DNA from 2 places in the Phenylobacterium sp. LjRoot225 genome. Region 1 is predicted to be linked to the other one. Evidence: predicted binding sites of a transcription regulator. Region 1 holds the regulator's gene; the other holds the start of a gene.
The links. The regulator HrcA, encoded in region 1, represses chaperone genes, less so after heat shock. The targets are predictions, from matches to a motif close to GTTAGCANTCNNNNNNNNNGANTGCTAAC.
Positions count from the first base shown of each region.

Region 1 (14,475 bases):
CGGGATGACCCGCGTGTAGTCGGGGAAATTGCCGTCGATCACCTTGGACGTCAGCGCCGCCCCGTTCACCTCGAAGCGGACCTTCTGCGGACTGACCGCCAGCTCCACGGTCTCGCCGGCGTCGTCGAGCAGGCGGCGGGCCTCGCCGATGGTCTTGCGCGGCACGATGACGCCCGGCGTCCCGGCCGCCCCTTCCGGCGCCGCCATCTCGGCCAACGCCAGACGGCTGCCGTCAGTGGCCACCGCGCGCAGCTTCAGCACGCCGTTATCGGTGACGGTGTGGATGTAGAGGCCGTTCAGATAGTAGCGGGTCTCCTCCGCCGAGATGGCGAAGCGGGTCTTGTCGATCAGCCGGATCAGGTCGTTGGCGTCCACCGTCATCCGGCTGGTCAGGCCCTCGGAAGACATGATCGGGAAATCGCCGGCCGGCAGCACCGGCAGGCTGAAGCGCGAACGGCCGGCCTGGACCGTCAGCCGCGGGTCCTCGCCGTTGAAGGTCAGCGCGACGTCGGCCCCGTCCGGCAGCTTGCGCACGATCTCGTAGAGCGTGTGGGCCGGCGCGGTGATCTGGCCCGGCTGGTCGACCTGAGCGAAGGCCTCGTCGATGATCTCCATGTCGAGGTCGGTGGCCGAGAAGCTCAGCTTGTCGCGTTCGGCCGAGAGCAGCACGTTCGACAGGATCGGAATGGTGTTCCGGCGCTCGACGGCGCTCTGCACATGCCCGAGCGCCTTCAACAGCGCCGCCCGTTCGATCGTCAGCTTCATGCCCTGGTCCCGCTCGCGCACGCGCCGGCGCGAATCATGCGCCCGGCGCCCCCCGACTGGAGGGGACTTGCGACATTAGCCAATTTCGCAAGGGGGGGAAGAGGGGGAAGCGCGAGAGTTGATGCGCCGCCTGGGAGGCGGGCTATCGCATACAAATAACACACGTCATCCCGGACGGCCTGCAAGGCCGATCCGGGACCCAGGGCGGCGTGCATGGCCCTGGGTCCCGGCTCTACGCTGCGCTTCGGTCGGGATGACGGCTGGATTGTTTTATCCGTCCGCCCCAACCTGACGGCGTTCGGCGCCGGATCCTACGCCCGCGTATCGACCGAGCCGCCGCCTTGGGCTTCATCGTTGGCGGCGTAGGGATTGGAGCCGCCTTCGGGCGGCGCCGGCGCGACCTTGGCGGCGACCACCACCATGGCCGGGCGCACCAGGCGGCCGAGCAGGTCGTAGCCGGGCTGCAGCACCTGGATGACGCCGCCGGGGGCCACGTCGCTGCCGGGCTGCTCCATCATCGCCTGGTGCTTGTTGGGGTCGAACTTCTCCCCGCGGGCGGGGTCGATCCTCTTCAGGCCGTTCCGCTCGAAGGCGCCTTGCAGCTCCTTCTCGGTCATCTCGACGCCGACCACGAAGTTCTTCACCGCCGGATCGGCGCTCTCCGCCGGCTGGGCCGCCAGCGCGCGGGCCAGGTTGTCGGCGACGCCCAGCAGGTCGCGGGCGAATTTCTGAATGGCGTAGGCGCGCGCGTCGTTGGCTTCGCGCTCGGCGCGGCGACGGGTGTTGTCGGCCTCGGCCGCATAACGGAGCACCTGCTCCTTCAGCGCTGCGGTCTCGGCGCGCAGCGCCTCATAGGCGTCCTCGCCGGCTTCCTGGGTCGTCGCCTGGACGTCCGGCTCGGGCGTTTGGTCTTCGGACATGTCTTACCTGGCTCGCGAGTTAAGCGTTCATCACCTGGCCAAGCACGCGGGCGGTGTAGTCCACCAGCGGAATGATCCGGGCGTAGTTGAGACGGGCCGGCCCGATCACCCCGATCGCGCCCAACACCCGCTGTGAGCCCGTCATATAGGGCGCCGCGATGACGGCGGAACCCGAAAGCGAGAAGAGACGGGTCTCGGCGCCGATGAAGATGCGCACGCCCTCCCCGTCCCGCACCCCGTCGAGCAGCTGAATCAGCTGTTCCTTTTGCTCCAGATCCTCGAACAGCGAACGCACCCGCTCCAGGTCCTCCGCCGTCTCGCGCGACTCCAGAAGATTGGCGCGGCCGCGGACGATCAGCGAGCGGTCCTCGGCTGCGCCGCCGCTCCAGGCGGCCATGCCGTCCTCGACCAGGCGCGCCGCCGTCTCGTCGAGCTCGCGCCGGGCGCCGTCGAGCTCGGTGCGCAGATCGACCCGCGCCTCCACCAGGGTGCGTCCGCGCAGGCGCGAATTGAGGAAGTTGGAGGCCTCCTGCAGGGCCGAGGGCGTCACCCCGGCGGGCAGGCGGATCAGCCGGTTCTCCACCGTGCCATCCTCGAACACCATGATCGCCAGGGTCCGCTCCGCCCCCAGGGCGACGAACTCGACGTGCTTGACGCCAGCGTCGCGCGTGGGTGTCACCACCATCGCCGCCCCGCCGGCCAGGCCCGAGAGAATGGCGCTGGCCTCGTTCAGCGCGTCTTCGTAGTTGCGGCCGTGGGCGCGCAGGCGCGCATCGATCGAGCGCCGCTCATCCTCCGCGACATCCCCCACCTCGAGAAGCCCGTCGACGAACAGCCTGAGGCCCGCATGCGTCGGCAACCGTCCGGCGCTGACGTGCGGCGCGCCCAGCAGGCCCAGCTGCGTCAGATCCTGCATGGTGTTGCGGATCGAGGCGGGCGAGAGCAACAGCCCGCTTTTGGACAGGGTGCGGGAGCCGACAGGCTCGCCGGTGTCGAGATAGCTCTCGACGATGCGGCGAAAAATATCCCTCGCCCGTTCGTCGAGCTCGGCCAAAGAAGGCCCGCGAGCGAAGATAGGCGTGTTCACGTCGGATGCTCGTCCGTCTGTGCGCCCCATGGACTGGACCGGTTCGATCTAGGATAAGCGCGACCTTCAAGCTTGCAAGACGCGTCGCAATCCCAAGGAGTTCCGCATGCGCCCTTCCGAACGTGTGGCCGATGCGCTGCGACCCGTCACCCTGGAGACAGGGGTCAACCGCTACGCCGAGGGATCCTGCCTGGTGAGCTTCGGCCACACCAAGGTCCTGGTCACGGCCAGCCTCGAAGAAGGCGTGCCGCCCTTCCTGCGCGGACGCGGCCAGGGCTGGGTGACGGCCGAGTACGGCATGCTGCCGCGCGCCACCCACACCCGCGGCCGCCGCGAGGCCGCTCAGGGCAAACAGTCTGGCCGCACCCAGGAGATCCAGCGGCTGATCGGCCGCTCGATGCGGGCGGTGGTCGATATGAAGGCGCTGGGCGAACGCCAGATCACCCTCGACTGCGACGTCATCCAGGCCGACGGCGGCACTCGCACCGCCGCCATCACCGGCGGCTGGGTCGCGCTCAAGCTCTGCACCCGCTACCTGCTGGAGGAAGGCCTGATCACCACCGACCCGGTTCTTGACCAGGTGGCGGCGATCAGCTGCGGCGTCTTCTCGGGCACTCCGGTGCTCGACCTCGACTACGAGGAGGACTCCAACGCCGAGGCCGACAGCAACTTCGTGCTGACCGGCAAGGGCGACATCGTCGAGATCCAGGCCACCGGCGAGAAGCGCGGCTTCAGCGAGGGCGAGTTCGAGGCGCTGTTCTCCCTGGCCCGCAAGGGCATCCGCGAACTCTGCGTCGCCCAGCGGGCGGCGGTGGGGGGCTAGGGGCGCTCCCCTCTCCCCGTTCTTCCGTCATGGCCGGGCCTCGTCCCGGCCACCCATGAACGTCGAAGTTCCGGGACTATCTCCAACCATCAGTGTGCATGGGTTCCCGGCACCTAGGCCGGGAATGACGTTGAGAGGGGTGCGGGGACGCCGGACCATGACGGACAGCGCTATTCCTCCTCCTCCGGCTCCTCGGCCGGCCCCGCCTCGTAGACGAGCAGATCCCCCGGCTGGCAATCGAGCTCGCGGCACAGGGCCGCGAGCGTCGAGAAGCGCACGGCGCGGGCCTTGCCGGTCTTGAGGATCGACAGATTGGCGATGGTCACGCCGACGCGGTCCGCCAGCTCGGTCAGAGACATGCGGCGGTCGATGAGGATCCGGTCGAGGCTTACGCGGATGGGCATGGATCAGGCGCGGGTCCGGGGCTCTAGATCGTCAGCTCGGCTTCGCGGCGCAGGCGCGCGCCCTCGCGGAACACCTCCGCCAGGACGAACACCACCAGCACCGAGAACCACGCCGTCAGGCTGAAGCTCGGGCGCACGTCGCGCACCCAGGGCAGCCAGGCGCTGATCCCCCAGACCGCGTAGCGTCCGAGTTCGAGCACCGCAAGCATCAGCCCGATCAGCCGCAGCCGGTTGACGTTGTCCGGATGGAAGGGGTCGCCGGCGGTCAGCGTCACGAAGATCCGCCGCAGGGCGCCGATGATCAGCAGCACGCTCGCCATGTAGAAGCCGGCGGCGAGCAGGCCGCCGACCACCAGGGGCGCGCGCTCGGCGAACTGCACCCCGTCGGAGATCTTCACATTCGCCAGCAGCGAGGGGTTGAAGGCGAACAGCAGGGCCGCGAGCGCCAGGAGGGCTGCGCCGATGACGCCCGCCACCAGGGCGACATAGACCACGTCCAGGATGATCTTGAGGAAGCTGGAAACCGACCCCGGACCCAACGCGCGCATGCGACCCCCCTTTCCGACTCGCCCGGCCTGAGCCGCGCGGCCTTGGCCAACCCCACGTGGAGCCTAGTGGAACATGCCGCCTGTAGCGACCGTCAGGACCGGGAACATGGCGAAGGCGGTGAAGAAGCTGAGCGCGACGCGGTCGAAGATCTTGGACAGGTTCGAGGGCATGGGAGCCTCCTTGGGGCTTGCTGCGGTGCAGCGGGGTTGAATGAAGCGACATCGCTTCCATGCCGGTAATCAATATGGACACATCGATTTTCGATCAAATGAATATCGATTAACAATATTAAACTTTCGCAATGCGGCAGGCCGCTTCGGCGTTATGGTCCGCGAGCAAGCCCACCCCGGACGGAGAGACGATCGATGGCCCTGACGTTGGAGCCTGGCGCGAAGCTGGTGGTGGCGACCCACAATCCCGGCAAGGCGCGCGAGCTCGCCGAAATTCTGGAAAATCGTTTCCAGCTGATCACCGCCGGCGACCTGGACCTGTCCGAACCCGAGGAGACCGAGACCAGCTTCGTCGGCAACGCCCTGCTGAAGGCGCGTGCGGCGGCCGACGCCAGCGGCCTGCCGGCCCTGGCCGACGACTCCGGCCTGTCGGTCAGCGCCCTGGAGGGCGCGCCGGGGATCTATTCCGCCCGCTGGGCGGGGCCCGAGCGCGACTTCTACGCCGCCATGCGCAAGGTCGAGGAACGGCTCGAGGAGGCCGACGGCGACGACCGCTCGGCCTGGTTCACCTGCGCGCTGGCCCTGGCCTGGCCGCACGGCGCGGCGGTGGTGGTCGAGGGCCGGGTCGACGGGACCCTGGCCTTCCCGCCGCGTGGCGAGCGCGGCTTCGGCTATGACCCGATCTTCGTCCCCGAGGGCGGCGACCTCACATTCGGCGAGATGGAGCCGGCGGCGAAGGACGCCATGAGCCACCGCGCCCTCGCCTTCGCCAAGTTGAAGGCGGCGCTCTGGTGACCACGCCCCCGCCGCTCGGGGTCTATGTCCACTGGCCCTATTGCGCGCGCATCTGCCCCTATTGCGACTTCAACGTCTTCCGGGTGCGGCGGCCGGACGAGCCTGCGACCCTGGCCCGGGCCATCCTCGCCGACCTCGAAGCCCAGGCGCAGCTCACCGGGCCGCGCACCCTGGTCTCGGTCTTCTTCGGCGGCGGCACGCCCTCGCTGATGGATCCGGCCTGGGCGGCGCAGATCGTCGCCAAGGCCCGCCAGCTCTGGACCCCCGCCCCGGACCTCGAGGTCAGCCTCGAAGCCAATCCCACCGACGCCGAGGCTGATCGGTTCGAGGCCTTCGCTGCGGCCGGCGTGTCGCGGCTGTCGCTGGGCCTGCAGGCGATGGACGATGCGGCCCTGGCCTTCCTCGGCCGCAACCATGATGCAGCGACTGGGATCCGCGCCGCCAAGGCCGCCGCCAAGGCCTTTCCGCGGCTGTCGCTCGACCTGATCTACGCCCGGCCCGGCCAGACGGCGGGCAGTTGGGCCGAGGAGCTGCGCCAGGCGGTGGATCTAGGCGCCGAGCACCTGTCGCCCTATCAGCTGACCATCGAGGCCGGTACAGCATTTGACCGAGCGGTACAGAGAGGCCGGTTCGCCGCGGCGGACCCTGAGCTCGGCGCGGTCCTCTACGAGACCACCCAGGCGGTTCTCGAGGCCCAGGGCTTCACCGCCTACGAGGTCTCCAACCACGCCCGCGGCGCGGCGGCGCGGTCACGCCACAACCTCGTCTACTGGCGCGGTGAGGACTATGTCGGCGCAGGTCCCGGGGCGCATGGGCGGATCACCCGCGGGGCTGTGCGCCACGCCACCGTCGGCGAGAGCCGGCCCGCCAACTACGTCGCCCGCGTCGCCGCGCACGGAACCGGCTTTCCCGCGCTGGAGGCGCTGAGCCCGCTGGAGGCGGCGGAGGAGCGGGTGCTGAGCGGCCTGCGCATCGAAGACGGCGTGCCGCGCGCCGAGCTGGCTGTCCTCGACCTGTCGCCGGCGCGAACCGCCTCCCTCGTCGAGCTCGGCCTGCTGGCCGACGACCCCGAGCGGCTGCGGGCGACCCCGGCCGGCCGGCTGGTGCTCGACCGGCTGACCGCAGAGCTGCTGACCTGATCTATTTCGCGGGCGTCGCTTCGGCCGCCGGCAGAGCCGACTGGATGCGCCGGAACGTCGCCAGCGCCTGCCCGACCACCTGGTCCATGTTGTAGTATCGATAGGTCGCCAGCCGGCCCACGAACCAGACGTCCGGCGTCGCCAGGGCCAAGGCCTCGTAGCGCTTGTAGAGCGCCTCGTTCTCGGGTCGCGGCACCGGATAGTAGGGGTCGCCCTCGGCCGTCGGATATTCGTAGGTGACGGTGGTCTTCGAATGCTCCTGTCCGGTGAGGTGCTTGTACTCGGTGATCCGGGTGTAGGCCTCGCTCATGGGATAGTTGACCACGGCCACCGGCTGGAACTGCGGCTGGTCCAGGGTGACATGGTCGAACCTCAGCGAACGGTAGGGCAGCCTGCCGAAGCGGAAGTCGAAGAATTCGTCGACCTGCCCAGTCCAGATCAGGCCGCGGCGGGGCTTGAGGTGGCGGATGTCGGCGAAGTCGGTTCCCAGCCGCGCCTCGATCAGCGGGCTGGCCAGAAGGCGGTGGAACATGGCCGTGTAGCCGGCGTCGGGCATGACTTGGAACTGGTCGGTGAAATAGCGGTCGTCGCGGTCGGTGCGGGTCGGCACCCGCGCCGTGACAGCCCTGTCCAGCTCGGACGGGTCCAGCCCCCACTGCTTGCGGGTGTAGCCGCGGAAGAACTTTTCGTAGAGCTCGCGGCCGACGCGCGAGACCACCACGTCCTCGGAGGTGCGGATCTCCTCGACCGGCTCCGCGCGGGCGGCGAACCAGGCTTCCAGCTCTTCGGAGGTCAGCGACAGGCCGTAGAGCCGGTTGATGGTGTCCAGGTTGATCGGGATCGGCAGCAGCTGGCCGTCGACCTGGGCCCGCACCCGGTGTTCGTAGGGTCGCCAGGCGGTGAAGCGAGACAGGTAGTCAAAGATCGCCTGGGCGTTGGTGTGGAAGATATGCGGGCCGTAGCGGTGCATCAGCACGCCGGCGGCGTCGTACTGGTCGTAGGCGTTCCCGCCGATGTGGTCGCGGCGGTCGACGATCAGCACCCGCTCGCCACGCTCGGCGGCGATCCGTTCGGCGAGCACGCTGCCGGCGAAGCCCGCCCCGACGATCAACCAGTCGTACGTCGCCCGCTCGTCCGCCATCCGCCCCTGATCTCCGCGTCGCCCTTCCCGCCGCTGCTACAACCTGTCGGCCAGGCGCGCCAGGGCGCGTGGCGCCGCGGAGGCTTGCCATCGGGCTCGCCAGCGGCGAAGCCTGCGCCATGGCACGCCCCCTCCCCTCGCCGGTCCTCGACGACGCCCCGCTGGCGCCCGGCCTCTACGTGGTGGCCACGCCGATCGGCAACCTGCGCGACATCAGCCTGCGCGCCCTCGACGTCCTCGCGGGTTGCGACTTCGTCCTATGCGAGGACACCCGGGTCAGCGGCAAGCTGCTGTCCCTCTTTGGCCTGTCGAAGAAGCTGGAGCGCTACGACGAGCACGCCGCCGAGCGCACCCGACCCAAGGTGATGGCGGCCCTGGCCGAGGGCGGGCGCGTGGCGCTGATCTCCGACGCCGGCACCCCGCTGGTCTCCGACCCCGGCTACCGCCTGGTGCGCGAAGCGGCGGAAGCCGGCCACCGGGTCTATCCGATCCCCGGGGCCTCGGCGCTCCTGGCCGGGCTTTCGGTCGCCGGCCTGCCCACCGACCGCTTCCTGTTCGCCGGTTTTCCACCGCCGAAGAGCGCCGCGCGCCGCACCTTCCTGGAGGAGGTGGCCGGGATCCGCGCGACCCTGGTCTTCTTCGAGGGCGGCTCGCGGCTGGCCGACAGTCTCGCCGACATGGCGGTGGTGCTGGGCGACCGCGAGGCGGTGGTCTGCCGCGAACTGACCAAGCTCTACGAAACCGTCGTGCGCGGCCCCCTGAGCCAGCTCGCCGCCGATCCGCAATTCACCGCACCGAAGGGCGAGCTCGTCATCCTCGTCGGGCCCGGCCGCGAGCAGGAGGCCACCGCCGCCGACGCCGACACCGCCCTGGCCGACGCCCTGACCCGACTGAAGCCCGCGGAGGCCGCCGCCGAGGTCGCCAAGGCCCTGGGCCTCTCACGGCGCGATCTCTACAAGCGCGCGCTTGCTCTCAAGGACCGCGGGTGAAATCGGTCCGCGCAATCCGCGGCGCGGCGGCGCGCCGCGCCGGCCGTCAGGGCGAGATCGTGGCGGCGCTGTGGCTGATGGCCAAGGGCTATCGGATCCTCGGCTTCAGGCTGAAGACGCCGCAGGCGGAGATCGACCTGCTGGCGCTGCGCGGCCGGACCCTGGCGGTGGTCGAGGTCAAACGCCGCGGCGACCTGCTCGCGGCGCTGGAGGCCGTCGGCTTCGACCAGCGCGACCGTCTGCGGCGGGCGGGGCTGGCGATCGCCGCGAAACGGCCGGCCCTGGCGGGTGCGGCGGTTCGTCTCGACCTCTTGGCGCTCGCGCCCGGCCGCCTTCCTATGCATATTCCCGACGCTTGGAAGGGCGCTTAAGGGTGACGCGAGAAGAAGCTGAGGCATTCCTGCTGGAGGCCGGCTCCGCCAAGGACGGGGAATTTCCCCTGCTCGAGGCGGCGATCGCCTGCGCCGTCCATGAGGACCCTACGCGCGACCCGCAGACGGCGCGCGACCTCGGCGCCGTTGGCGTCGAGCGACTGACCCAGCGCCTCAAGCGCGAAAGCGCCGAGGAAGCCCTCGCCGAGACCATGGCCGGCGACCTCAGTCTCGCCGGCGACCTCTTCACCTATGACGACCCGGAAAACGCCGACATCATCTCCGTGAGCGTTCGCCGCAAGGGGCTGGCCGTGAGCCTGGGGGTCTACTACCTGCACGTGGCCCGCCGCTGCAGCCTGACGCTGCAGGGCGTCGACTTCCCCGGCCACTTCCTGCTGCGCATCGAGACCGAGGAAGGCCCCCTGGCGCTCGACCCCTTCAGCGAAGGCCGGGTGGTGCTGCCGTCGGAGCTCACCCGCCGGGCGCTGCATGCCGGCCTGACTCCCAATGTCGCCGACCGGTTGGACCGGCTGATGGCGCCGGTCAGCGACCGCGCCGTCCTGATCCGCCTGCAGAACACCATCTATGCCCGGGCCTCGGCGATACGCGACTTCGCCCGGGCCGAGCACGCTGCGATGCGCCGCGCCCTGCTCGATCCCAACGACCACCGCCCCTGGCTCGACGTCGCCGCCGCCCGCGAGGGCCAGGGCGCCCTGGCTGGCGCGCTCGAGGCCCTGGCGCGCGCCACCACCCTCGATGGCGGCGCGGCCCTCGCCGCCCGCGCCCAGCGCGAACGCGTTCGCCTGCGGCTCAACTAGCTGGCGCCCACGCTCCGGCGGCCCTATGTGGCAAGCTTGGGCAGTCGGGAGTTCGCCATGTCTCTGAAGGTCGCCGTGCAGATGGATCCCATCGAGGGGATCAACATCGAGGCCGACACGACCTTTCTGATGATGGAGCAGGCCCAGGCCCGCGGTCACAGCCTGTTCGTCTACACCACCGACACCCTGGCGCTGGAAGACGGCCGCGCCTTCGCCCGGGGCCGCGACGTCGCGGTGCAGCGGGTGAAGGACGGCCATGCGACGCTGGGCGACTTCCGCCGCACCGAGCTGACGGAATTCGACGTCATCCTGCTGCGCCAGGATCCGCCCTTCGACATGCACTACATCGACACGACCTTCGTCCTGGAGGCCGTGCACCCGAAGACCCTGGTAGTGAACAACCCCATCGAAGTGCGCAACGCCCCCGAGAAGCTGTTCGTCACCAAGTTCCCCAGCCTGCAGCCGCCGACCCTGATCACCAACGACCGACAGGCGATCGCCGACTTCCGCAAGCGCCACGGCGACGTGGTGCTGAAGCCGCTGAACGGCCGCGGCGGCTCGGGCGTCACCCGCCACCTGTCCGACGACCCCAACCTCGACGCCCTCCTGGAGCTGCACGCCGAGATCGGCCGCGAGCCAGTGATCCTGCAGAAATTCCTGCCGGCCGTGACCAAGGGCGACAAGCGCATCCTGCTGGTCGACGGCGAGGCGGTCGGCGCGATCAACCGCGTGCCGGAGAAGGGCCAGATCCGCTCCAACATGGCCGTCGGCGGCAAGCCGGAGCCCGTGGAGCTGTCGGCCCGCGACCTGGAGATCTGCGCGGCCATCGGGCCCGAGCTGAAGCGGCGCGGCCTGTTGTTCGTCGGTATCGACGTGATCGGCGACTATCTCACCGAGATCAACGTCACCTCCCCCACCGGGGCCGTGGCGCTCAAGCGCTTCACCGGCATCGACGCCGCCGCCATCCTGTGGGAAAAGATTGAAGCGATCCGCGCCTAGCGCTGAGCCGCTGCTTAAGCTTGTGCTTGCAACTTTCCCGTTCTGTTCTAATTTCGTTCCGGGCCTGGGGGCGACCGTCCACGGGTGTGGATAAAATCTGACGCCAGAACGGGGAAACGCCATGGCGGCGCGCGTGGTGACGGTGGCCTTCCAGGGGGTTGATGCGGTGCGCATCGACGTGGAAGTGCAGTTCACCCGCGGTGAGGCCCACTTCATCCTGGTCGGCCTGGGCGACAAGGCGGTGGCGGAAAGCCGCGAGCGGGTGCGCGCCGCCTTCACCGGCCTCGGCCTCGCCTGGCCCGGCAAGCGGATCATCGCCAACCTGGCGCCGGCGGACCTTCCGAAAGTCGGCAGCCACTACGACCTGCCGATCGCCTTGGCGATCATGGCGGGCATGGGGATAATCCCGCCGGACGCGCTCGACGGCTGGGCGGCGCTGGGCGAACTGTCCCTCGACGGACGGATCATGCCGGTGGCGGGCGCCCTGCCCGCGGCGGTCGCCGTCGGCGGCATGGGGCTGGGCCTGATCTGCCCCCAGGCCTGCGGCCCGGAAGCAGCCTGGGCCGGCGAGACCCGGATCATCGCCGCCCCCTCGCTGATCGCGCTGGTGAACCATTTCCGCGGCGTGCAGGTGCTATCGCCGCCGAAGCCCGGGGAGATCCTGGACGGCGAGCGCGTCCCGGATCTGCGCGACGTCAAGGGCCAGGAGAACGCCAAACGGGCGCTGGAGATCGCCGCCGCCGGCGGCCACAACCTCCTGTTCGTCGGCCCGCCCGGGTCGGGCAAGTCGATGATGGCCCAGCGCCTGCCCGGCCTGCTGCCGCCGCTGACGCCGGGGGAGCTGCTGGAAACCTCCATGGTGCACTCCATGGCCGGGCTGATCGCCAAGGGCGAGCTGCGCCGCGCCCGCCCGTTCCGCTGCCCGCACCACTCGGCGAGCATGGCCGCGCTGACCGGCGGCGGCATGAAGGCCAAGCCCGGCGAGGTCAGCCTGGCGCACAACGGCGTCCTGTTTCTCGACGAACTGCCGGAATTCGGAACCCAGGCGCTGGATTCGCTGCGCCAGCCGCTGGAGACCGGCGAGGTCGTGGTGGCCCGCGCCAACGCCCATGTCCGCTATCCCGCCCGCGTCCAGCTGGTCGCGGCGATGAACCCCTGCCGCTGCGGCCTGGGCGGCGCCGGACGCGGCGCCTGCGGGCGCGCGCCGCGGTGCCAGAGCGACTACCAGGGGCGCATCTCAGGGCCGCTGATGGATCGGATCGACCTGCAGGTGGAGGTCCCGCCGGTGACCGCCGCCGACCTCGCCCTGCCCCCGCCCGCCGAGGGTACGGCGCAGGCGGCCGCGCGCGTGACGCGCGCCCGCGAGCGTCAGGCCGCGCGCGCCGAAGCCGCCCGCGACGGCGCCTGCCCGCTGAACGCCCAGGCGAACGGCGACTGGCTGGAGACGATCGCCGCGCTGGACGCGCCGGCGCGCGCCCTGCTCACCCAGGCGGCCGAGGCCGGCGGTCTGACGGCGCGAGGCTGGACTCGGACGCTGCGGCTCGCGCGGACCATCGCCGACCTGGAGGACGCCGAAACGGTCCGCCGCGTGCACGTCGCCGAGGCGCTGATCTATCGGCGGGTATCGACCGGTCGCGCAGGGTCTTCGGTTCGGGCGGAGTAGGCTCGGGCGCGCTGGGCGTTCCAGGTGCCCACCGCCACGGCGCCGAGCTGCAGGTAGGTCCAGATGACCCCGGCGGTCATATAGGCCCATTGCTGCAGCCCGGCGTCCATCACCTTGGCCAGGTGGGTCATGATGGCGAGCAACTGGAACCCCGCAGCGGCCATCGGCCAGAACTTGGGCGTCCGCAGCGCGATGACCAGCAGCAGGGCGAACAACAGGGTGTCCGCGATGAAGATCGCGCGCTGAATGTGGGGCCAGGAGTTGTCGCGCAACAAGACTGTCACCGCGAGGCTGGTCAGGAAGCCGGCTGCGGCGAGGCGTTCTTCGAGGTCGCCCTTCCAAAGCGCTGCACCGCAAACGAGGAAGGCGACCAGCGCGCCGAGCCAAGGCGGTAAGGCGATTGTCAAGAGCGTTGGACCCCTCGTGCCTGCGAGGGGCCCAACTTAGACTAGAACATCAGCTCGGCTAGTGGATCAGGCCGCCGCAACGGCGCGCAACGAACGGCCGCGCATTCGGACAGCGCCCGTGACGGTGATTGGCGGCTTGCCGGTGCCGGTGTCGGTCATGACGATCGCGCCCAGGCCGACCTGTCCCTGCGCGATCGTCAGCTCCTTGTGGGCCTCGACCAGCGCCCGGCGCGCTTCGGCCAGGGCCACGACGGCCTGGCTGGCGCGCTCCATCGCTTCCTGGCCGATCAGGGCCGAGGCGCCGGCTTGCCGGCGCAACGCCGGGATGACGCCGGTGAAGGTGGCGGTCTTGGTCAGAGCGAGATCGACGGCGCTCTCCGCATCCCAAAGGGCGGCGGCGATCTGTTCGGCGGCCAGGCGGCGTTCCTTGAGCATAAGTCCCTCCATCGCGCGGAGACAGAGTCCGCACGTCGTGTGAAAGATCATTGTAAATGTTCGGGTTAGTTCAGAACTAAACTAAACTGCGCGCTAACTCTTGCAGCGCATGGAGCCCGGCGAGCATCGCCCCGAAGGCAAGCGCCGTAACGATGGCGATGCCCACGATGGCCCCAAGCCGGGCGACTGGACCTAGATTATTTCGGGCGAACCGGCCTCGGGTTCCGGCCGGAAGTTCTCGTCGAGCAGAACCCAGGTCATGCAGAGGATCTCCCGCAAGACCATCTCGGAAGGCTTGAACGGCGCGAGCTTCCGGGTCGCTGAGACCAAGTGCCGAGCCATCGAAGCTTGCGCCGGGGTCGCCGCCAGATCGACGAGCTGCCGCTCGAGCTGCTCCCAGGAGAAGCTCGGGATCAGTTCCTCCCGCTTCTCCGAACTCGGCCAGCGGGCTTCGAACGCGTCGATCTCCCGCTTCAGTCGAAGGGCCCGGCCTATCACCGCCCGGTCCTCGAAGTTGTGCCGCCACTCGCCCATCTGGTGTCTCCCTGCTGACAGGGACATGGGGCCACGGACCGGAGGCGCTGTCTGTCCTGATTGCGTCCTGTCCTGATCCGATCGGGACAACCGGCACGCCCTGGTTGCGCAGCAGACGCGCGGCCTCATAACGATCGGGAACGCCCAATTTTCGCCGCGCCCTGTCGCAATAGGTGTCGACAGAAGTTTTGGACATGCCCAGCTTCCGGGCGATCTCTTTCGAGCTGAGGTGCTGGTCGACCAGGCGCAGACATTCCCGCTCACGTGGTGTGAGCAGCTCAACCGGATCTTCGGTGATGACCGGGCGTATTGGCATCGCACCTAGTAAAGCGCGATGGACGGTGTTCGTCTACTTTGACGAGCGTCGCAGGCCACTTTCGGCTACGATGTAGGCGCCCAAGTCCCCGAGGCTCTTGATGATGCTTCCCAAGGACGTCGCCCAAACAGCTGTATTCGAACAAGAGAT
Region 1 covers NZ_CAXUPL020000003.1:223,845-238,319, forward strand. The annotation lists gene dnaN (DNA polymerase III subunit beta) at 1-765, opposite strand, end outside; gene grpE (nucleotide exchange factor GrpE) at 1,077-1,685, opposite strand; gene hrcA (heat-inducible transcriptional repressor HrcA) at 1,705-2,802, opposite strand; gene rph (ribonuclease PH) at 2,879-3,595, shown strand; gene ACSQ2B_RS16185 (helix-turn-helix domain-containing protein) at 3,766-3,999, opposite strand; gene ACSQ2B_RS16190 (DUF2975 domain-containing protein) at 4,023-4,547, opposite strand; gene rdgB (RdgB/HAM1 family non-canonical purine NTP pyrophosphatase) at 4,914-5,513, shown strand; gene hemW (radical SAM family heme chaperone HemW) at 5,510-6,652, shown strand; gene glf (UDP-galactopyranose mutase) at 6,654-7,793, opposite strand; gene rsmI (16S rRNA (cytidine(1402)-2'-O)-methyltransferase) at 7,913-8,782, shown strand; gene ACSQ2B_RS16215 (YraN family protein) at 8,779-9,153, shown strand; gene ACSQ2B_RS16220 (SirB1 family protein) at 9,156-9,971, shown strand; gene gshB (glutathione synthase) at 10,029-10,970, shown strand; gene ACSQ2B_RS16230 (YifB family Mg chelatase-like AAA ATPase) at 11,092-12,633, shown strand; gene ACSQ2B_RS16235 (hypothetical protein) at 12,582-13,040, opposite strand; gene ACSQ2B_RS16240 (hypothetical protein) at 13,107-13,475, opposite strand; gene ACSQ2B_RS16245 (hypothetical protein) at 13,668-14,009, opposite strand; partial or broken gene ACSQ2B_RS16250 (response regulator transcription factor) at 14,134-14,325, opposite strand; gene ACSQ2B_RS16255 (helix-turn-helix domain-containing protein) at 14,426-14,475, shown strand, end outside.

Region 2 (14,475 bases), 620 kb from region 1:
ATCAGCAGGCCGGCCACCGAGGCGGCGTCCTGCAGAGCCGTGCGGACGACCTTCGCCGGGTCGATGACGCCGGCTTGGACCATGTCCACATACTCTTCGGTCTGGGCGTTGAAGCCGAAGGTCGCCGAGGTGTTCTCGAGAACCTTGCCGACCACGATCGAGCCTTCGACGCCGGCGTTTTCGGCGATCTGACGGATCGGCGCCTGGAGCGCGCGACGCACGATGGCGACGCCGGCTTCCTGGTCGTCGTTGTCGCCCTTGAAGCCGTCGAGAACCTTCGAGGCCTTCAGCAGGGCGACGCCGCCGCCGGGGACGATGCCTTCTTCCACCGCAGCGCGGGTGGCGTTCAGGGCGTCGTCGACGCGGTCCTTCTTTTCCTTCACTTCGACTTCAGTCGCGCCGCCGACGCGGATGACCGCAACGCCGCCGGCCAGCTTGGCCAGACGTTCTTGCAGCTTTTCCTTGTCGTAGTCCGAGGTGGTGTCCTCGATCTGACGCTTGATCTGGGAGACGCGGCCTTCGATGCCGGACTTGTCGCCCGAGCCGTCGACGATCGTGGTGTCTTCCTTGGTGATCGTGACCTTCTTGGCCTTGCCGAGCATGTCGATGGTGACATTCTCGAGCTTGATGCCGAGGTCTTCGCTGATCAGCTGGCCGCCGGTCAGGATGGCGATGTCTTCCAGCATCGCCTTGCGGCGATCGCCGAAGCCCGGCGCCTTGACGGCCGCGACCCGCAGGCCGCCGCGGAGCTTGTTGACCACCAGGGTGGCCAGGGCTTCGCCTTCGACGTCTTCGGCGATGATCAGCAGCGGACGGCCCGACTGGACCACCGATTCCAGCACCGGCAGCAGGGGCTGCAGCGAGGAAAGCTTCTTTTCGAAGAGCAGGATCAGAGGCTCTTCGAGATCGGCCTCCATCTTCTCGGCGTTGGTGATGAAGTAGGGCGACAGGTAGCCGCGGTCGAACTGCATGCCTTCGACGACGTCGAGTTCAGTCTCGGCGGTCTTGGCTTCTTCGACGGTGATGACGCCTTCGTTGCCGACCTTTTCCATGGCGCGGGCGATCATCTCGCCGACTTCCACGTCGCCGTTCGCCGAAATGGTGCCGACCTGAGCGATTTCGCTGTTGGCCGAGACCTTCTTGGCGGAGGACTTGATCTCTTCGATGACCTTGGCGACCGCCTTGTCGACGCCGCGCTTCAGGTCCATCGGGTTCATGCCGGCGGCGACCGACTTCAGGCCTTCGACGACGATGGCTTGCGCCAGAACGGTGGCGGTGGTGGTGCCGTCGCCGGCCTTGTCGTTGGTCTTGGAGGCGACTTCACGGATCAGCTGGGCGCCGAGGTTCTCGAAGCGATCGCTCAGTTCGATTTCCTTGGCCACCGACACGCCGTCCTTGGTCGAGCGCGGAGCGCCGAAGGACTTTTCGATGACGACGTTCCGGCCCTTGGGGCCGAGGGTCACCTTCACCGCGTTGGCGAGGATGTTGACGCCGCGCAGCATGCGGTCACGAGCGTCGGAGGAGAAATAGACGTCTTTGGCAGCCATCTGGTGCTGTCCTTTTTCTGAAAGAGGTGTGGAGCGGTGCGAGCTGTTGGGTCGGGGCCGTTAGGCCGGGACCTTCACCGGCTCGAGCACGCCCAGGATGTCGCTTTCCTTCATGATCAGCAGGTCCTTGCCGTCGAGCTTGACCTCGGTGCCGGACCACTTGCCGAACAGGATGCGGTCGCCCGCCTTGACGTCGAGGGGCTGGACCTTGCCAGCGTCGTCGCGCGCGCCGGGACCGACGGCGATGACTTCGCCTTCCTGCGGCTTTTCCTTGGCGGTGTCGGGGATGATGATCCCGCCACGGGTCTTTTCTTCTTCCTCGACGCGCTTGACGAGAACGCGGTCTCCCAGAGGACGAAACGCCATGATGATCTTTCTCCGTTCGAGACGGTTGGAATGGTGGTGGCGTAAGCGCCGAAAGGCCGCGGCTTTAACCGTGTTAGCAGTCGGGGTCCTTGAGTGCTAACGCCGCGACGGAATTAGGAAGGTCGGGCTGCGGAGTCAAGGCTCGGGACGCTGCGGAGCCCATCTCGTCAAATGGCGTTCTCGGAACCTTGGCCGCGGCGCATCGTTCCTACGTCGTAGGTCGAGAGGCTGCACATGGCGCTGCAATCCTTCCTGCGCAAGGTCGTGCGTGAAGGCTCGTTGACCGTTCGCATGCCGGACGGAAGCCAGTTCGAGCTGGGCGACGGTTGCGGGCCGCCTGTGGTCGTCTCCATAACGTCGAAGCGCTGGGCGGCGCGGATCGCCGCCAATCCGGGACTGGTCCTGGGCGAGGCCTATATGGAGGGCGGCCTGGTCCTCGAGCGCGGCGACATCTACGACTTCGCCGAGGTGATCGGGCGCAATTCCAGGCACCGGCCGCCGAGGCGCGCCGGTCTGCTGGAGCGCTGGTGGCTGGACTGGCGGCTGCAGGCCAACCCGCGCGCCCAGGCGCGGCGCAACGTGGCCCATCACTACGACCTGTCGGTCGACTTCTACCGGCGCTTCCTCGACGCCGACCTGCAGTACTCCTGCGCCTATTTCCAAGGACCCGGCGTGCCCCTGGAGGCCGCCCAGCTCGCCAAGAAGCGGCACATCGCGGCCAAGCTGCTGCTGGCGCCGGAGCAGCGGGTGCTGGACATCGGTTGCGGCTGGGGCGGGCTCGGCCTGACGCTCGCCCAGGAGGCCGGCGTGCGGCTCGAGGGGATCACGCTGTCGACCGAGCAGCTGGCCACCGCCCAGGCGCGGGCCGAGGCCGCGGGGCTCGCCGGTCGCGCCAGCTTCTCGCTGACCGACTACCGCGACGTCGAAGGCCCCTACGACCGGATCGTCTCGGTGGGAATGTTCGAGCACGTCGGCCGGCCGAATTTTCAGACCTATTTCGACCAGGTGGCGCGGCTGCTGAAGGACGACGGGGTGGCGGTGATCCACTCGATCGGCCGATCCGAGGGACCCTCCTTCACCCAGGCCTGGATCGCCAAATACATCTTCCCCGGCGGCTACATCCCGGCGATGAGCGAGGTGCTGACCTGCGTCGAGCGGGCCGGCCTGATGGTTGCCGACGTCGAGGTTTTGAGGCTGCACTACGCCGACACGCTCAGGGCGTGGCGCGAGCGCTTCAACGCCCAGCGCGCGGAGATCGCCCGCCTCTACGACGAGCGGTTCTGCCGGATGTGGGAATTCTATCTCTGCCTCAGCGAGATCGCCTTCCGCTATCGCGGCCACATGGTCTTCCAGTTGCAGCTGGCCAAGAAGATCGACGCCGTCCCGCTGACCCGCGACTATATCGGCGAGGCCGAGCGCCGGCTGACCCGGCCGCACCGGCGCGCGGCGTGAGGGCGGATCCCTTCTCCTCTCCGACAGTCTTGAACCACGAAAAACACGGAAAACACGGAAGCACAGCGCTGAGCGCGCGCCTCCGGCGAGTCTGGCTCGAGCCAACCGACCGGCTCTTGGCCGGTCAAGAGATCGATCTCCAAGCCGATCCACCGTCCACGTTCGTGTGGTTCGTGGACAAATCCTCTTCCGTGTCTTCCGTGTTTTCCGTGGTTCAAAAAATAGGTGGTCGGCTCAGCTAAGATCCCTCCGCCTCCAGCCGCGCCAGATCCTCAGGGGAATTGATGTTGGCGAAGGCGGCGGCGGCTTCGGGCCCGAAGTCGACGACCGCCAGGCCGCAGGCGGCGGCGAAGCCGCGCAGCGAGCTCTGGCCTGAGGCGCGGTAGGCGGGCAGGCGCTCCAGGGAGGTCACGCGCCAGAGGCCGCAGGTCGGCTGCAGCTCGCCCTCGATCCGCGGCAGGGCCACCCCGTCGTCCGGGCCGAGCGCGGCGGCGAGCTGGGCGGGCAGGGTCTGCGGCAGTCGCGGCATGTCGCAGGGCAGGGTGAAGAGCCGGTCCGCGCCCGCGTCGCGGGCATGCTGCAGGGCGCCGGCCAGGCCCGCGAGCGGTCCGGGAATGTCCGCCCGGTCGAAGGTCAGGTCCGCTTCCACCGCGCCGGCCAACTGGGCGGCGTCGCGCACGGCGACGACCACCTGGTCCGACCAGCCGCGGGCCAGGCTCAAGGCGTGAGCCACCAGCGGCGCGCCACGGAACGGCCGCAGCGCCTTGATCCCGCCCATCCGCCGGCCCTCGCCGCCGGCCAGGACGGCGACCATCAGGGTGTCGCTCATGAGCGCTCTTCCGCATTCATGCCCACCGTCATGGCCCGGCGCGTGCGGGCCATCCAGCCCAAAACGCCTGCCACAGGCGCCGGCGGCCGGCTCGACGATGCGACCGGATCGGGTGTAAGCGCGGCCGCGTGAGCCTCGTCACATCGGTCTTCATCCTCGTCGTCGCCTTTGGGACCGCCACCCTGTCGGGGGTCTTCGGCATGGCCGGAGGCCTGGTGCTGATGGGGGCGCTGGCGCTGGTGCTGCCGGTCAAGGCGGCCTTCGTGACCCACGGTCTCCTGCAGCTGGTCGCCAACGGCTGGCGGGCCATCCTGCACCGCAGCTACGTGCGCTGGGACGTCGTCGCCATCTATGCCTTGGCGTCGCTGACGGCGGGCGCGGTGGTGTCCTGGCTCGCCTTCACGCCCTCCAAGCCGGTGCTCTATCTGCTGATGGGCCTGGTCCCGGTCGTGCTCTGGCTGCCGCAAGCCTGGCTCCGCCTCGACGCCGCCCGGCCGGCCCAGGCCTTCGCCTCGGGCCTGCTGGTCACCGGCGTCAATCTTACGGCGGGCGTCGCCGGCCCCTTGCTCGACCTCTTCTTCGTGCGCACCGAGCTCACCCGCCACGCCATCGTCGCCACCAAGGCCGCCACCCAGGTTTTCGCCCACCTGGCGAAGATCGTCGTCTACGGCCTGCCGCTGGTCGCAGTCCCCGAGACCGGGCTGCCGTCGGTGTGGGTCTTCCTGCTCGCCGTGCCGCTCTCGATGGCGGGCGCGGTCGTCGGCGGCAGGATCCTCGAGCGGATGACCGACGTGAACTTCAAGCGCTGGACCCGCTGGCTGGTGACGGCCGTCGGCGCGGTCTACCTGGTGCAGGCTGGGCAGCTGTTTCTGACGCGCTGAAGGACCGGGCGAGCAAGGCCGGAGCGCGGGCAAAAAAAGAGCCGGACCCGAGGGCCCGGCTTTAAGTCATAGGGAGGAAACGCCCAGAATGGGCAGGGCCTGAAATAGGCGCCTTTCCGCAGGATGCAATGGCCAAGCTTGAAAAATTCATGATGAAGGGTTGAAGGCCAACTACGAATGCAGGCCAGACCGAAGCCCTTCCCCCTCGATGGGGAAGGGTTGGGATGGGGATGTGGCTTCCGAGGTCGGCGAGCCGGACCGATAGCCCTCAGGGGGAAGATCTTGAGCTACTTCCCCCGCCGCGCCCGGAAGAAGCCGCGCAGCAGGGCGGCGCTCTCCTCGGCCAGGACGCCGCCCTCGACCTGCGGCCGCCAATGGCAGGTCGGCAGGGTGAAGAAGCGGGGGCCGTGGACGACGGCGCCGCCCTTCGGGTCCTCCGCGCCGTAGATCAGCGTCCCGATGCGGGCGTGGCTGATGGCGCCGGCGCACATGGCGCAGGGCTCCAGGGTGACGGCGAGGCCCAGGCCCGTCAGTCGATAGTTGCCGAGCTTTTGCGCCGCGGCGCGCATCGCCACGACCTCGGCGTGGGCGGTGGGATCGTGCGCCCCGATCGGCTGGTTGGCGCCTATGGCGATGATTTCGCCGGAGGCCGGATCGAACACGACGGCGCCCACCGGCGTTTCTCCGGCGTCTGCGGCGGCTTGCGCCGCTTCGAGGGCGATGCGCATGGTGCGCTGAACATGGTCCACAATCCGCACCGAACCGACCGCCCTGCGTCCGGTCAAGCCCGCAACGCTTCTGAAACCCCCGCCGACGCCGGCGGCGACCGCATCGCCAAGGCGCTGGCGCGCGCCGGCGTGGGTTCGCGCCGTGACGTAGAGCAGATGATCGCCGACGGCCGGGTGGCGCTGAACGGCAAGGTCCTGACCACGCCCGCGGTCAAGGTCGAGCCCGGCGACATCCTCACCGTCGACGGCAAGGTGGTGAACGACGCCGAGCCCGCGCGCCTGTTCCGCTACCACAAGCCGGTTGGCCTGGTGACCACCCACAAGGACCCGCACGGGCGCCAGACGGTGTTCGACGCCCTGCCGCCCGGCCTGCCGCGGCTGATCTCGGTGGGGCGGCTCGACATCAACTCCGAGGGGCTGCTGCTGCTGACCAACGACGGCGGCCTGGCGCGGGGCCTGGAGCTGCCGGCCACGGGCATCCAGCGCCGCTACCGCGCCCGCGCCCACGGCCGCGTCACCCAGGAGAAGCTCGACAAGCTGAAGGACGGCGTCACCGTCGAGGGCGTTCGCTACGGCCCGATCGACGCCAAGCTCGACAAGGCCAAGGAAGGCCCCCAGGGCGCCAACCTCTGGATCACCGTGACCCTGGCCGAAGGCAAGAACCGCGAAGTGCGCCGGGTGCTGGAATCGCTGGGCCTGAAGGTCAACCGGCTGATCCGCCTCTCTTACGGACCCTTCGCGCTGGGGACCCTGCAGATCGGCGAGATCGAGGAGGTCGGCCCGCGGGTGATCCGCGAGCAGGTCGCCGAGCACATCGCGCCGGAGAACATGCCCAAGGGCGACCGCCCGTTGTTCCAGCGCGTCCAGACCCCGACGCCCGGCCGCCGCGCGCGGCCTGTGCCCGACGCCGACGGCGCGACGCCGGCGCGGGCGCTGCGCATCCCCCGCCGTCAGGCGGCCCAGGGCCGCGGCGCCGCCGATCCTGCGCCGAAGACCGAGTACAAGCCCGGCTGGGCCAAGCCCAAGCCCCGGGCCGCCGTGCCGAAGAAGGGGCCCGGCCCGAGGAAGTCCGGGGCCGCCCACAAGGTCGATGCGGCCCGGACGCCTGACGCGGCCCGGAAGTCCGGCGCGGTGCGCAAGCCCGGCCCCCCGAAGCGGCCCGGCGGCGCCCCGAAGCGCGGGCGGTAGCTCCTTATCCGCTCGTCGCCGCGAAAGCGGGGATCCAGGCGTTTTTGGTTGCCGGCGCGGGGCTCTTACAGAAAAAGCCTGGGTCCCCGGTTTCGCGGGGATGAGCGGGCAGGGGATTTCAGGACGTGCGCATCGTATCCGGCGAATTTCGCGGCAAGGCGTTGGCGGCGCCCGGAGGGCAGATCACGCGGCCGACGTCGGACCGCGCCCGCCAGGCCATCTTCAACATCCTGGAGCACGCCGCCTGGTCGAAGGGGGTGCGCGACGTGCGCGTGATCGACCTTTTCGCCGGCTCCGGCGCCCTGGGCTTCGAGGCCCTGTCGCGCGGCGCGACCTTCTGCCTGTTCGTCGAGACCGATGAGGCCGCCCGCGGCGCGATCCGCGAGAACGTCGACGCCATGGCCCTGTTCGGCCGCACCCGGGTGCACCGGCGCGACGCCACCCAGCTGGGCCAGCGGCCCGGCGCCGACGGCCCGGCCTTCGACCTGGCCTTCCTCGATCCGCCCTATGGCAAGGGGCTGGGCGAAACGGCGCTGGCGAAGCTTGCCGAGGGCGGCTGGCTGGCGCCTGAGGCGATCGTCGTCTGCGAACGCGGCGCCGACGAGGCGCCGCTCAGCGTCGAGGGCTACGAGCAGCTGGACGTGCGCGACTATGGCGCGGCGCGGGTCTGGTTCCTCCGCTACCTGGCTGCCTAGTTGTCGAAGCTACGAAGGTTGTTCACCCGGGGAGGGGTCTGAACGAAGCTGGGGTTGCAACACTCCACTTCCACCGGAACTCCCCGGATGAACGTCCATAAGAATGCGCGGCTGACGCCGCGTGGTCGAGCCCTGATGGTGTCTCGGATCGTAGATGAAGGCTGGTCGGTGGCAGCTGCGGCGGAAGCGGCTGGGGTCTCGGTGCGGACGGCCCGCAAATGGGTGGGCCGGCGTCGTCGGGGGCCGAGCGAAGACTTCACCGATCGCAGCTCGGCGCCCCGACGATGTCCGCGCAGGACGTCGCAACCGCGGGTGATGCAGATCGAGCAGCTGCGCCGCCAGCGGATGACCGGGCCGGCGATCGCCCAGGCCCTGGGCATGGCGCGCTCGACGGTGGGCGTGATCCTTCGCCGGCTGGGGCTGGGCAAGCTGACGGCGCTGGAGCCCCGGCCCGAGGTGATCCGTTACGAGCGCTCGCGACCCGGCGAGATGATCCATCTCGACATCAAGAAGCTCGGCCGCTTCGACGTGGAAGGCCACCGCATCACCGGCGACCGCCGTAAAGGCGCATCCCGGGGAGCCGGCTGGGACTTCCTGCACGTCTGCGTCGATGACGCCTCGCGCCTGGCCTACACCGAGATCCTGCCTAGCGAGCGCAAGGAGGACACCACGGCCTTCCTCGAGCGCGCCCTGGCCTGGCTCGCCCGCCACGGCGTCACCGTCGAACGGGTGATGACCGACAACGGCTCGGCATATCGCTCCAAGCTCTTCGCCAAAGCCTTGCAGACCGCCGGCGCGCGTCACGTCCGAACCCGCCCCTACACGCCTAGGACCAACGGCAAGGCCGAACGCTTCATCCAGACCAGTCTGCGCGAGTGGGCCTACGCCAAGCCTTACGGCTCGTCGGCGGAGCGATCAAAGGCCGTCGGACCCTGGACCGACAGCTACAACCTCACCCGACCCCACTCCGGCATCAAAGGCTTCACCCCCTGGCAGAGGGTGAACAACCTTCTTGGTAACGACACCTAGGCCGGAGTCATCGGAAAGCCGAAGGCGTTCGGCGGCTCGTTCTCGTGGGGCGCGGCGCCGCAGGTGTGTTCCGCTGTGGTGGGCCAGCCGGCGCAGCTTTCGATCTCCGCGGCGAGGAATTCCGCGGCTTCCTGGGTGAGATGCAAGGCCTCCGTCGCGATCCGCTGCTGCTCCTGCTGGAGCGTCTGGTCCTGGGCGTGCTCGAAGGGCAGGTGCTGCAGGACGAGCACGGCGCCGGTGCGCAGATGTTTGATGGTCATATAGGCCTGGCCTGCATGGTTGCAGTGGCACGACGCTATTTGAAATTCAGTGTCCATGGCGACGCCTTGGTCTACCGGCATCCATGACGTCCTGTCCGGATGGCGCAGATTCAACGCCGATCGGGCGATATCGCCTTGCGGGCAGGGCCATCATCTTGGCTCAATCTTTCGTGCGTTGAGCGCTGACCTGTCCGTCGTGACTGGCGCCCCGTCCTCGAGGTCCCGATATCTTCAGCGAAAGGCGGTGATCGCGCCATGTTCGAGAATCTGCGGATCGGCCTGAGCTGGCTTCGCTCCGCCGTGGCCTGGTGGGTGGTCGAGGTCGTCCTGTCGACCTACCAGCGCCTGGGCGGCGTCTGCAGCAAGCTGCGCAGGCCCCACGCCATTAGCGATGTCACAAAGACTTCGTAAAATATTCACACAACCTTAAGGCGTGTATAAACGCAAAGTTAGGGTTGGAAACAGCATCTCTGCGCGCCTGTTGGAGTGCGGAATGACGCTTCTTTTCGATATCGCGCCCTATGCCGAGCCGGTCGCCGCCGATGTCGCCGGGCGCGAGATCTACAAGCGGTTTCAGGATGAGCCGGACACCCTGGTGATCGCCGTGGTGGACGCCGCCAATCGGCCGATCGGCCTGATCGACCGCAATAACTTCCTGGTGCGGATGGCGGCGCAGTACGGCTACGCCCTGTGGTCGGGCCGTCCGGTCTCCTTCTGGATGCAGACCGACCCGGTGATCGCCGACGGGGAGATGACGGTTGCGGAGTTCTGCGGCCGGGTGCTGGAGGAGCGGCCCTCGGAGCTGTTGCAGGGCTTCATCGTCACCTGCGGCGGGCGCTACGCCGGCGTCGGCACGGCGCTCGCCCTGCTGCAGGCCACGGCGACCGCGACCGCCACCTACGCCGGCGAGATGAGCCGGATGGCCGAAGAGGCGCAAGGCGCGCTGGCGGCCAAGGAGCGGTTCCTGGCGGTGATGAGCCACGAGATCCGCACGCCGCTGAACGGCGTGCTGGGGGTCGCCGAAATCGTCCGGCGCAAGTCGCATCAGGCGGACCTCGCCCCCTTCATCGACACCATCCTCGATTCCGGCCGCACGCTTCTGCGGCTGTTGAACGACGCGCTCGACCTTTCGCGCGCCCAGGCCTCGGGGCTCGAGCTGCAGGAGGAGCCGCTGGCGGCGGCGACCCTGCTGGACGACGTGATCGGTCTCTGGTCGGCCCACGCGGAGCTGAAGGGCGTCCGCTTCCATGCGGCCTATGAGGGGCCGAAGGACCTCTGGCTGCTGGCCGACCGCGACCGGCTGCGCCAGGTGCTGAACAATCTTGTCGGCAACGCCCTGAAATTCACCGCGATAGGCGCCGTCGAGGTGCGCTTGCGGGCGGTGGTGGAGGGCGATTGCGCGCGGCTGACGGGTGAGGTGTCCGACACCGGCCCGGGCGTTCCGGCCGAGTTGCGCGAGGCGATCTTCTCGCCCTTCCACCAGGCCGAGGCCGGCGTGCGGCTCGGCGGGGCGGGGCTGGGCCTGGCGGTCTGCCGGCAGATCGTCGAGCGGATGAACGGGACGATCCGGGTTCTGGAGGCTCCCGGCGGCGGGGCCTGTTTCGTCTTCGAGGCGCCGCTCTACCATGTTCCCGCCCCCGCGGCGGCCGAGGCCCCCGGCTCGCCGGTCGAGGCCGCCGGCGGGGCGCTGCACGTGCTGATCGTCGACGACAATGCGACCAACCGGTTGGTGGCGGCGACGCTCTGCGAAATGTTCGGCTGCACCAGCGAAATGGTGGGCGACGGGGCGGACGCCGTCGCCGCGGCGGCGACCGGGCGCTTCGACCTGGTGCTGATGGACATCAAGATGCCCGGCATGGACGGGGTCGAGGCGACCCGCCGGATCCGCTCCGGCGGCGGCGCGTGGAGCCAGGCGCCGATCATCGCCCTGACCGCCAACGCCGACCCCGCCGACGCGGCCTTCTACCGGGCCAGCGGCATGAACGGCGTCGTCGAGAAGCCGCTGAAGCCCGAGCGGCTGCTGGCGGCGATGAGCGCGGTGCTGCAGATGGATCCGGCTGAGCCGGTGGAGTGCGCGGCCTGAGCGCCGAACGGCCCCCTCAGCCTTCCTTGAAGCATTCCTGATACAAGCCGGCCGTGCTGGCGTCTCGGCCGGCTCGCAGGATCAGCCTTCGCAGATGTGCGGAGGTGATCATGAGATATCCAATCGACGAGCCGATTGACGCCGATTTCGAGGTCCTGAGTTCGGGCCCGCCGAGGTCTGCGCTGCGCGTGACCCTGGACCGGCTGGTCTTCGCCACAATCGCGGTCGTGCTCACCTGCATCTTCGCCGCCATCTGCGCCGGGGCGGCCCTCGGAGCCGCCTTCCTAAGCTCACGCTGACGGGTCTAGCGGCGTCCGAACAGCCGCTCGATGTCGGCGAGCTTGAGTTCGACATAGGTCGGCCGGCCGTGGTTGCACTGGCCGGAATGAGGCGTGGCCTCCATCTGCCGGAGCAGGGCGTTCATTTCTGGAGCCGTGAGGCGCCTTCCAGACCGGACCGAACCGTGGCAGGCCATGGTCCCGCAGACCTCCTCCAGGCGCTCCATCAGCGCCAGCGCCTGGCCGTTCTCGGCGAGGTCGTCGGCGATGTCGCGCACCAGGCCCTGGACGTCGGTCGCGCCCAGCAGGGCGGGGGTTTCGCGGACCAGGACGGCGCCGGGGCCGAAGGGTTCGAGCAACAGGCCGAGCAGCGCCAGCTCCTCGGCGCGCGCCGAGACCCGTTCGGCCTCAGCCGGGTCGAGCTCGACCACCTCGGGCAGCAGCAGCGCCTGGCGGGCCACGGCGCCGCCGGCCATCTCGGTCTTCATCCGCTCGTAGACCAGGCGTTCGTGGGCGGCGTGCTGGTCGACGATGACCACCCCGTCGCGGGTCTGGGCGACGATATAGGTCTCATGCACCTGGGCCCGCGCCGCGCCGAGCGGGAAGTCCACGGGGTCGATCACCGGCGCCATGCCAGGCTCCGCCACGCCTTGGGGCTCGTAGGCGGGTTCGGCGCGGGCGGAGACCTCGGTCAGGCCGGGCAGGGTCTGCAGCGCCGCAGCCAGGCCGCCGCCGCCGCCGCTGGGCGTCCAGCCGCCGGCGGCCCAGCTGGAGAAGCCGCCCCCGGCGGGCGGCGGCGTATAGCCCTGGCCCGGCTGTCCCTGCGGCCGGAAGCCGCCGAGCGCGGCGGAGGCCACTGTGGTCGAGGCGCGGTGGCCGGCGCTGGCCAGCGCATGGCGCAGGCCGCCGACGATCAGGCCGCGCACCAAACCGGGATCGCGGAACCGCACTTCGGCTTTGGCGGGGTGGACGTTGACGTCGACGTAGGCGGTGTCGAGCTCGATGTAGAGGGCGGCCAGCGGGTGCCGGTCCCTCGCCAGGAAGTCCGCATAGGCCGCGCGCAAGGCGCCTTGAAGAAGCCGGTCGCGCACCGGCCGGCCGTTGACGAACAGGTATTGGTGGGCGGCGTTGCCGCGGTTGAAGGTCGGCAGGCCGGCGAATCCCGAGAGCCGCACGCCCTCGCGTTCCTGCTCGATCTCCAGCGCATTGTCGGAGAAGTCCCGCCCCATGATCGCCGACAGCCTTGCAAGCCGCCCGTCCGGCCCCTTGGCCTCGGCGGGAAGGCGCAGGCTGCGGCGGCCGTCGAGATCGAGGGCGAAGCTCACCGCCTCGTGGGCCATGGCCTGGCGCTTGATCTCCTCGGTGATCGCCAAGGCTTCGGCGCGCTCCGACTTCATGAACTTCAGGCGGGCGGGCGTGGCGTAGAAGAGGTCGCGCACCTCGACCCGCGCGCCGTGCGGGCCCGGGAAGGCCGCCGGCGCCACGGCGGCGACCGCGCCGCCTTCCACCTGGATGGCGTAGGCTTCGCTCGCGCCGCGCGCGCGGCTGGCGATCGACAGCCGGGCCACCGAGCCGATCGAGGGCAGGGCCTCGCCGCGGAAGCCCAGGGTGATGATGCGCAACAGGTCGTAGTCGCCCTCTGCGTCGGGGCTGAGCTTGGAGGTGGCGTGGCGCTCGATCGCCAGCGGCAGCTCGTCGGCCGAGAGCCCCGAACCGTCGTCGGCGACGAGGATGCGGGTCAGGCCCCCGCCGTCGGCCTGGACCTCGACCTTGGCCGCGCCGGCGTCCAGCGCGTTTTCCACCAGCTCCTTGACGGCGCTGGCTGGCCGTTCCACCACCTCGCCGGCGGCGATGCGGTTGACGGTCTCGGGCGGCAGACGACGGATCGGCATGGGAACACTCTCGCAGACCCGCCAATATAGGACGATTCCGATAGGGTGATGGCCGTGAGAAGAGGTCTCGGATTCTTGGCTCTGACGTTGGGCGTCGTGGCGACGTCGCCGGCGGCGAGCCTGGCGCAGGGCGTCGTGCTGCAACCGGCGCCGCCGACGCAAGCCGCTCCCCAGCTCCCGGTTATCGATCCCGACGCCACCCTGGTCGAGGAGCTGGTGGTCGTGGCCCGCGACCGGGGTCCGGCCTGGTGGACGGTCTCCAACGGGACCAGCACCGTCTATGTGCTGGGCGCGCCCTCCCTGGCGCCCAAGCGCACGCCCTGGGACCTCATCACGCTCCAGCGCCGGCTGAACGGCGCCAGCCAGGTGATCCTGCCGTTCCAGGAGGTGAAGGTGCAGCTGGCCGGCTCGGTGGGCGCGGCGTGGAACCTGATGCGCCTGCGCACCGGCAAGCCGTTCGAGGAGGGGCTCGACCCGGCGGGGCGCGCCCGCTTCGCCGCGGCGCGGGAAAAGATCGGCCAGCCCGCCGGCCGCTACAAGACCAACAACGCCCTGGCCGCCGGCCTGCTGCTGGCGGGCGATTACCGCGACCATTCCAACCTGACCAACGCCGACACCGCCAAGGTGGTGAGGGCCTATGCGCAGATGGCCAAGGTCCCGGTGGTGCAGAAGAGCTACGACATCGGCCCGCTGATGGGGGCGATCCTTCGCACCCCGAAGCCCGCCGCCCGCGCCTGTCTCGACGCGGTGCTGGAGCAGGTGGAGGCGGGACCCGGCGTCACCGTCGCCGCGGCCAAGGCCTGGGCCGAGGGCGACACGCCCGGCGCGCTGGACAACGAGCGGACCTACGAACGCTGCATCAACATGGTTCCCGGCGCCCAGACCTTCGACGCCCGCACCAAGGCCGACCAGGTCGCCGCCATCGAAAAGGCGCTGAAGGCGCCCGGCCATGCGATCGCGGTGGTGCACCTGCGGCCGCTGCTGGCCCAGGGCGGCGTGCTCGATCAGCTCCGCGCCAAGGGCTACGAGGTGAAGACGCCGGGGGAGGTTTAGGGGCAGCCGAAAACTCGCGGCCGTCAAAACGATCCGTCATCACCCGGCTTGTCCGGGTGATCCATCCCAACGTCGTTCCGCAACAGCCGCGACGGGCGCCTTGGGCTGGGTGGCCCGGACAAGCCGGGCCATGACGGAGGTTTTGGAGCGCTAGGGGGCCTACAGCCCCGGCAGCTTGAAGCGCTTGTTCTCGT
Region 2 covers NZ_CAXUPL020000003.1:843,295-857,769, forward strand. The annotation lists gene groL (chaperonin GroEL) at 1-1,547, opposite strand, end outside; gene groES (co-chaperone GroES) at 1,608-1,913, opposite strand; gene ACSQ2B_RS19220 (class I SAM-dependent methyltransferase) at 2,148-3,365, shown strand; gene mobA (molybdenum cofactor guanylyltransferase) at 3,604-4,194, opposite strand; gene ACSQ2B_RS19230 (TSUP family transporter) at 4,323-5,075, shown strand; gene ACSQ2B_RS19235 (nucleoside deaminase) at 5,363-5,803, opposite strand; gene ACSQ2B_RS19240 (pseudouridine synthase) at 5,816-6,991, shown strand; gene rsmD (16S rRNA (guanine(966)-N(2))-methyltransferase RsmD) at 7,117-7,686, shown strand; gene ACSQ2B_RS19250 (IS481 family transposase) at 7,774-8,715, shown strand; gene ACSQ2B_RS19255 (hypothetical protein) at 8,712-8,975, opposite strand; gene ACSQ2B_RS19260 (hypothetical protein) at 9,231-9,386, shown strand; gene ACSQ2B_RS19265 (ATP-binding protein) at 9,469-11,058, shown strand; gene ACSQ2B_RS19270 (hypothetical protein) at 11,169-11,357, shown strand; gene mutL (DNA mismatch repair endonuclease MutL) at 11,363-13,228, opposite strand; gene ACSQ2B_RS19280 (TraB/GumN family protein) at 13,304-14,281, shown strand; gene ACSQ2B_RS19285 (DUF3035 domain-containing protein) at 14,441-14,475, opposite strand, start outside.
Region 2: groES (co-chaperone GroES) is a predicted target of HrcA. The motif match lies at 1,986-2,014, and genes of this name have one in related genera.